DNA from 2 places in the Streptomyces sp. NPDC052064 genome. Region 2 is predicted to be linked to the other one. Evidence: riboswitches for the same ligand, from Rfam matches in the RefSeq annotation. Region 2 holds a riboswitch; the other holds the start of a gene.
What was found. Region 2 has a riboswitch for thiamine pyrophosphate ahead of ACZ6TU_RS22470 (thiamine ABC transporter substrate-binding protein). Riboswitches for the same ligand answer to the same signal wherever they lie in the genome.
Positions count from the first base shown of each region.

Region 1 (3,400 bases), on a different contig from region 2:
GCTCGATCGGATCCGGCAGCAGGGTCCGCTCGTCGGCGATGACCTCCAGCTTGACCAGGTCGGTGCCGAGGGCCTCGCGCGCGAGACGGGCGGTGAGGACGGCCTCGCCGGCCGTGAAGCAACCCGCCGTGTTGGGCAGGACGCGAATGCCGAGCTTGTCCAGGACGGACAGCACCGAGCCGTGCACCGAGGCGTTCACCCGGCGCATCGCGACCGTCGTCAGCTCCGTCCCGGACGCGACCAGCGACCGCTCCAGCACGTCGAGGCTCGGTGCCCCGCCCGTACCCATGATCAGGCGGGAGGTGAAGGACGTACCACCGAGGACAAACGGATCGTCGGCCATGGTCAGCCTCCTTGGACGGCGGTGAGGACTTCCACGCGGTCCCCCTCGGCCAGGGGGGTGGACGGCCACTGCGCGCGCGGGACGACGGTTTCGTTGAGGGCGGCGGCCACGCCGGACCGCGAGGCGGTGAGCGACCTCACGACGGTGTCGAGAGCCGTACCGGGCCGGACGTCCCGGGGCTCCCCGTTGACGGAGATGTTCATGCGGGCTGCTCCGTGAGTGCGGGGACGGTGCTGAATCGCTTCGGCGTGAAGGGGCGGGCTTCCTCGGGGAGCTCACCGGTCGCCAGGACGTGCGCCATGGCGTCGCCGGTGACCGGCGTGAGCAGGACGCCGTTGCGGTAGTGCCCGGTGGCCAGCAGCAGTCCCTCCAGCCCGGTCGGGCCGAGCAGCGGGGCGTTGTCGGGGGATCCGGGCCGCAGTCCGGCCCGGGTCTCGGTGAGGGGCAGCTCGGTGATGCCCGGGACCAGCTCGTGCGCGTCGCGCAGCAGCTCGTACACGCCGCCCGCGGTCACGGTGGTGTCCCAGCCCAGCTCCTCGCTGGTCGCCCCGACGACCAGCTCGCCGCTCTCGCGCGGCACCAGGTAGACGTGGCTGCCGCGGACGACCGCGCGTACGGTCCGGCTCAGGAACGGCCCGTGCCGCTGCGGCATGGTCAGCCGTACGACCTGCCCCTTCACCGGCCGTACGGGCGGCAGCACGTCCTCCGGGACGCCCGCGAGCCGCCCGCTGAGGCTGCCCCCGGCCAGTACGACCTGCCCGGCGTCCAGCGGGGTGCCGTCGTTCATGACGACGCCCGTGGCCCGGTCCCGCCCGACGGTGAGCCGCTCCGCCCACACCCGGTGGAAGACCACACCGGCACGCTCGCACGCGGCGACCAGCGCCCCGGCCAGCCGCCGCGGGTCGATCTGGTGGTCGCCGTCGACCCGCAGCCCGCCGCGCACACCCGGCGCGAGCATCGGCTCCAGACGCCGGCACTCCCGCCCCGACAGCCACTGCGACTCCAGGCCCGACTGCTGCTGCAAGGCGTGCAGTTCGCGCAGATGGGCCCGGTCGTCGGCGTCCAGGGCCACGGCGAGCGTGCCGCACCGGCGGTAGCCGAGGTCGTGGCCGGTCTGCTCGGTGAGCTCGGCCGCGAAGTCCGGATAGCGCCGGGCGGAGGCGAGATTGAGACCGAGCAGGGTCTGCTCGCCGTAGTGCAGTTCGGTGACGGCGGCCAGCATCCCGGCCGCCACCTGTGCGGCTCCGCCGCCCGGCTCCGGGTCCACCACGGCCGTGGCGAGCCCGCGCTGCGCGGCCCGCCACGCGGTGACCAGGCCGATGATCCCGCCCCCGATGACGAGGACGTCTGACGTTCGCGTACGCGACATGGGCGTCCAGCCCCTCCCTTCGCCGGCATGACCCGGATCAGGTTCGTACGGTCGGAGGCCGCCAGCCTCCCTCTCAGCCCGGTGCGTCCGGGCTCCCGCGAGTGCCTTACGTTGGCCACCCACCCTAGCCCGATGCCGTATGCGGCAGTAAGGGAGCCACCGCCATGGCCCGATCCCTCGACGGTCTCGTCCTCGCCCCTGTCGCCGACCAGGCACCGGGTCAGGTGGGGACGCGCACCCGGTTCACGTACCACGAGAAGGACGGCGAGGTCTGGGCCGAGTACACGGGCGGCGACGTCGTGCGCGGACATCTCGTGGGTACCCGTGAGGGCGACAGGCTGGACTTCCGGTACGTACAACTCAAGGGGGACGGAACCACCTCCTCCGGGCACTGCGTGTCGACGGTCGTGGAACTGCCCGACGGGCGGGTGCGGCTGGAGGAGAGCTGGAAGTGGGAGTCCCAGGCGGGCAGCGGGACGAGCGTTGTGGAGCAGGTCACTGCGCATGAGCGCTGACTGACGGAATGTCAGTTGTCTATGGTGATCAGGTGAGCGAGCAGACGCAGGAACCAGGTTCGTCCGCGCCGCGGCGCGTGGTCGTGGCGGGCGCGGGCATGGCCGGTGTGCAGACCGCCGTCGCCCTGCGCGAGCAGGGCTTCACCGGCACGGTGAGCCTGATCGGCGCCGAACCCCACCAGCCGTACGACCGGCCCCCCTTGTCCAAGGCCGTCCTGCTCGGCAAGGCCGAGGGCTCCGCCTTCGACGTCGACTTCGAGGCCCTCGGTATCGAACTCCGGCTCGGCTGCGAGGTGCAGGGCCTGCGCCCCGGGGATCATGAGCTGGACACCGAGGACGGGCCCCTGCCGTACGACATCCTCGTCGTCGCGACCGGCGCCGAACCGATCCGGCTGACCGGGGCGGAGGGCGTGCCGGGCGTGCATCTGCTGCGCACCCTGGACGACGCCGAGCGGCTGCGGCCGGTGCTGGCCCGTCAGCACGACATCGTGGTCGTCGGCGCGGGCTGGATCGGCGCGGAGTTCGCCACGGCCGCGCGCGAGGCGGGCTGCGCGGTGACCGTCGTGGAGGCCGCCGACCGACCGCTCGCCGGGGCGCTGCCCGCCGAGGTCGCCGCGCCGATGGCCGGCTGGTACGCCGACGCGGGTGCCGTGCTGCGGACGCACGCGCGCGTGGAGCGTGTGGAACCCGGCGCTGTGGTTCTCGACGACGGCTCGCGGCTGCCCGCCGGCGCGGTCGTCGTCGGCATCGGCGCCCGTCCGGCCACGGCCTGGCTGTCCGGCTCCGGGATCGAGCTGGGCACGCACGGCGAGATCGTGGCCGACCAGCACCTGCGTTCGTCGGCACCCGACGTATACGCGGTCGGGGACTGCGCCTCCTTCCCCTCGGGCCGGTACGGCGAGCGCCTGCTGGTGCACCACTGGGACAACGCCCTCCAGGGGCCGCGCACGGTCGCCGTGAACATCGTCGGCCGGGCGTCGGGGGAGACCCCTGCGGTGTACGACCCCGTGCCGTACTTCTGGTCCGAGCAGTTCGGGCGGTTCGTGCAGTACGCCGGGCATCACGCGGCGGCCGACACGACCTTGTGGCGGGGGGACCCGGCCGGACCGGCCTGGACGGTCTGCTGGCTCCGCGGCGACCGGCTGGTCGCGCTGCTGGCGGTAGGCCGCCCCC
Region 1 covers NZ_JBVJJE010000003.1:302,674-306,073, forward strand. The annotation lists gene ACZ6TU_RS09250 (thiazole synthase) at 1-343, opposite strand, end outside; gene thiS (sulfur carrier protein ThiS) at 346-546, opposite strand; gene thiO (glycine oxidase ThiO) at 543-1,712, opposite strand; TPP riboswitch at 1,710-1,821, opposite strand; gene ACZ6TU_RS09265 (avidin-fold protein) at 1,877-2,227, shown strand; gene ACZ6TU_RS09270 (NAD(P)/FAD-dependent oxidoreductase) at 2,260-3,400, shown strand, end outside.
Region 1: another riboswitch for thiamine pyrophosphate. It lies ahead of thiO (glycine oxidase ThiO); the one in region 2 lies ahead of ACZ6TU_RS22470 (thiamine ABC transporter substrate-binding protein).

Region 2 (3,400 bases):
GACCAGCAGCGTGAGCGCGGTGGAGACAATCGCCTGCCAGGTGGTGAACCACAGGACGTGCCGGACATCGGACTGCGCCAGCACCTCCCCGATCCGCCCGAACTGCCAGACCCCCTCGACCTTCAGACCGCGCGCGACGATCGCGGCGACGGGGTAGGCGAAGAAGACCGCGAAGAACGCGACGGGCACGGCGATGAGCCCGAGCCGCGCCGCGCTCCCGCGCCGGTCCTCGCGGACGGTTACTTCAGTACGAGCGAGGTCCACGACTTGACCCACTGGTCACGGTTGTCGGCGATCTTCGCCGGATCCATGGTCTCCGGGTCCTTGGCCTGCGGCCCGTACTTCACGAACTCCGGCGGCACCTGGGCGCCCTCGCGCACCGGGTACACGTACATGTTGAGCGGCATGTCCTCCTGGAACCGCTCGCTGATCAGGAAGTCGAGGAACGCCTTGCCGCCCTTGGTGTTCTTCGCGTTGCTCAGCAGCCCGGCGTACTCGACCTGCCGGAAGCAGGTGCCCTGCGCGACCCCGGTCGGTGCCGCGGCCGGCTTCGGGTCGGCGTAGACGACCTCGATGGGCGGCGAGGAGGCGTACGACACGACGAGCGGCCGGTCCCCCTTGGCCTTCTTCCCACTGGCCGAGCCGGAGAACTCCTCGTTGTAGGCCTGCTCCCAGCCGTCGACGACCTTCACGCCGTTGGCCTTGAGCTTCTTCCAGTACCCCTCCCAGCCCCCGTCGCCGTACTTCGCGGCGGTGCCGAGCAGGAAGCCGAGGCCGGGCGAGGAGGTGGAGGCGTTCTCGGTGACCAGGAGGTTCTTGTACTGGGGCTTGACCAGGTCGGCGAGGCTCCGCGGCGGGTCGAGCTTGTGGTCGGCGAAGTACTTCTTGTCGTAGTTGACGCAGATGTCGCCGGTGTCGATGGGCGTGACCCGGTGCTTGTCCTGGTCGGCCCGGTACTCCGGCGCGATCCGGTCCGAGCCCTTCGGCTCGTACGGCTGGAAGAGACCGTTGTCGAGGGCGCGGGACAGCAGCGTGTTGTCGACGCCGAAGAAGACGTCGCCCTGCGGGTTGTCCTTGGTCAGGATGGCCTTGTTCACGGCCTGCCCGGCGTCGCCGTCCTTGAGGACGTTCACCTTGTAGCCGGACTGCTTCTCGAAGGCCGCGATGACGTCCTTCGAGGCGGCCCACGAGTCGTGACTGACGAGGGTCACGGTCTTGGAGTCGCCGGACCCCTGGCCGTCGTCGGACGACCCGCACGCGGCGAGCGCGCCGGCCATGCCGAGCCCGACGACCACTGCCGTCAGCCGCTTCTTGTTGTTGCTCACTGGATTCCTCCTGGAGTGACCAGGAGAAGACGCGGCCCTGCCCGGGACTTGTCGGGGGTCCCGGGCAGGGCGCAACAGCTCGAGTGATGACCGATCTCCCTACCCAGAATGACCTGGGCCAGGTTCGGAGGGTCTGCGGCCGTGTGCCGCACTCTCAGCGCTGTGGCGCTCCCCTGTCGGAATATGAAGGTGTCGGAAATGCAGGTGTGCTTACGCCGGTCAGACTACCGTTCGGTGGCCGCGAGCTGACCACACGCCCCGTCGATCTCCTGACCACGGGTGTCCCGGATCGTCACCGGCACACCATGGGCCGCGATCGCCTCCACGAACGCCTTCTCGTCCTCGGGGCGCGAGGCGGTCCACTTGGAGCCTGGCGTCGGGTTGAGCGGGATCAGGTTCACATGCACGGGCCTGCCCTTGAGCATCCGCCCGAGCCGGTCACCGCGCCAGGCCTGATCGTTGATGTCCCGGATCAGCGCGTACTCGATGGACAGCCGGCGTCCGGACTTCGCCGCGTACTCGAACCCGGCGTCGAGGACCTCGCGCACCTTCCACCGCGTGTTCACGGGGACGAGGGTGTCGCGCAGCTCGTCGTCGGGGGCGTGCAGCGAGATCGCGAGGCGGCACTTGAGGCCCTCGTCGGCGAACCGGTGGATGGCAGGGACGAGACCGACCGTCGAGACGGTGATCCCGCGCTGCGAGAGCCCCAGCCCGTCGGGCTCGGGGTCGGTGAGCCGCCGGATGGAGCCGAGGACCCGGTTGTAGTTGGCGAGCGGCTCGCCCATGCCCATGAACACGATGTTGCTGAGCCGCGCCGGCCCGCCCGGCACCTCACCGTCCCTGAGCGCCCGCATACCGTCGACGATCTGGTGCACGATCTCGGCGGTGGACAGATTCCGGTCGAGCCCCGCCTGCCCGGTCGCACAGAACGGGCAGTTCATCCCGCACCCGGCCTGCGAGCTGATGCACATGGTCACCCGGTCCGGGTAGCGCATCAGCACGGACTCGACGAGCGTCCCGTCGAACAGCCGCCACAGTGTCTTGCGCGTGGTGCCCTGGTCGGTCGACAGATGCCGCACGACGGACATCAGCTCGGGGAGCAGCGCCTCCTGAAGCCGGCCGCGGGAGCCGGCCGGGATATCGGTCCACTGCTCCGGATCGTGCGCGTACCGCGCGAAGTAGTGCTGCGAGAGCTGCTTGGCACGAAACGGCTTCTCCCCGACAGCGGCAACGGCCTCCTTGCGCTCGGCAGGAGTGAGGTCGGCGAGATGCCGCGGCGGCTTCTTGGCTCCGCGCGGGGCTACGAAAGTGAGTTCTCCGGGTGCAGGCATAACCCGTCCAGTGTGGCAGATCAACTCCGGGAGCCCAGGCCAGAGAGGGGTGGGGGCGGTCACCCGTGATCACCGTCTGTCATCGTCGATCAGCTCGCACGGCTCAGGGGCGGCCCAGGGACGGCCCAGGGGGCTCTGCCGTTTTCAGCCCGCCACACGCCAACCGGAATCATGTGTCAAACGTGTCGATGATTCCGGTTCGCGAACACGACGAAGAACACCTCATCGGCGATCCGGGATATGAGATCGCCAAAGGCTTGGGTCATTCGCAATTCCACGAGAGTCGCAGCAAGGCGTTCCCGACGCGGTGCGGGTCTTCGCCGTCCGGCGACGTGCTACGCATAGATGGCCCATTGGGCGTCGGATTGTCGAGGATCAAGAAAAGAGGTTCTCCGATGATCCCGTATTTCATCACCGCCGCGCCTGCCGGGAAGAGCGGAATCTCTCTGCCAACCGGGCGAGACGCTGACCAGCGTGTCTCCGGCCAGCTCTGCTGTTCCCCGACACTCCCCTCTGTTCGCCGTTCCGTCGGGCACGTCAGGGGCACGGCGTCACTCGTAGATCCGGGCAGCATCGGAGAGGCGAAGGTCGCCGACGACGCGGAAGCGTTCCAGAACCACCAGCGTCGTGTCGTCGACGGCAAAGCCGGGGTCCTCCAAGGCCGCACGCATCTCCTCGCTGTGCCAGAACCGCTCGTGCCCTTCGCGCCACTCCGCCACACTGGTGTGCCCTTCGCCCTCATCT
Region 2 covers NZ_JBVJJE010000008.1:120,873-124,272, forward strand. The annotation lists gene ACZ6TU_RS22465 (ABC transporter permease) at 1-264, opposite strand, end outside; gene ACZ6TU_RS22470 (thiamine ABC transporter substrate-binding protein) at 240-1,277, opposite strand; TPP riboswitch at 1,404-1,510, opposite strand; gene rlmN (dual-specificity RNA methyltransferase RlmN) at 1,550-2,656, opposite strand; gene ACZ6TU_RS22480 (ASCH domain-containing protein) at 3,208-3,400, opposite strand, start outside.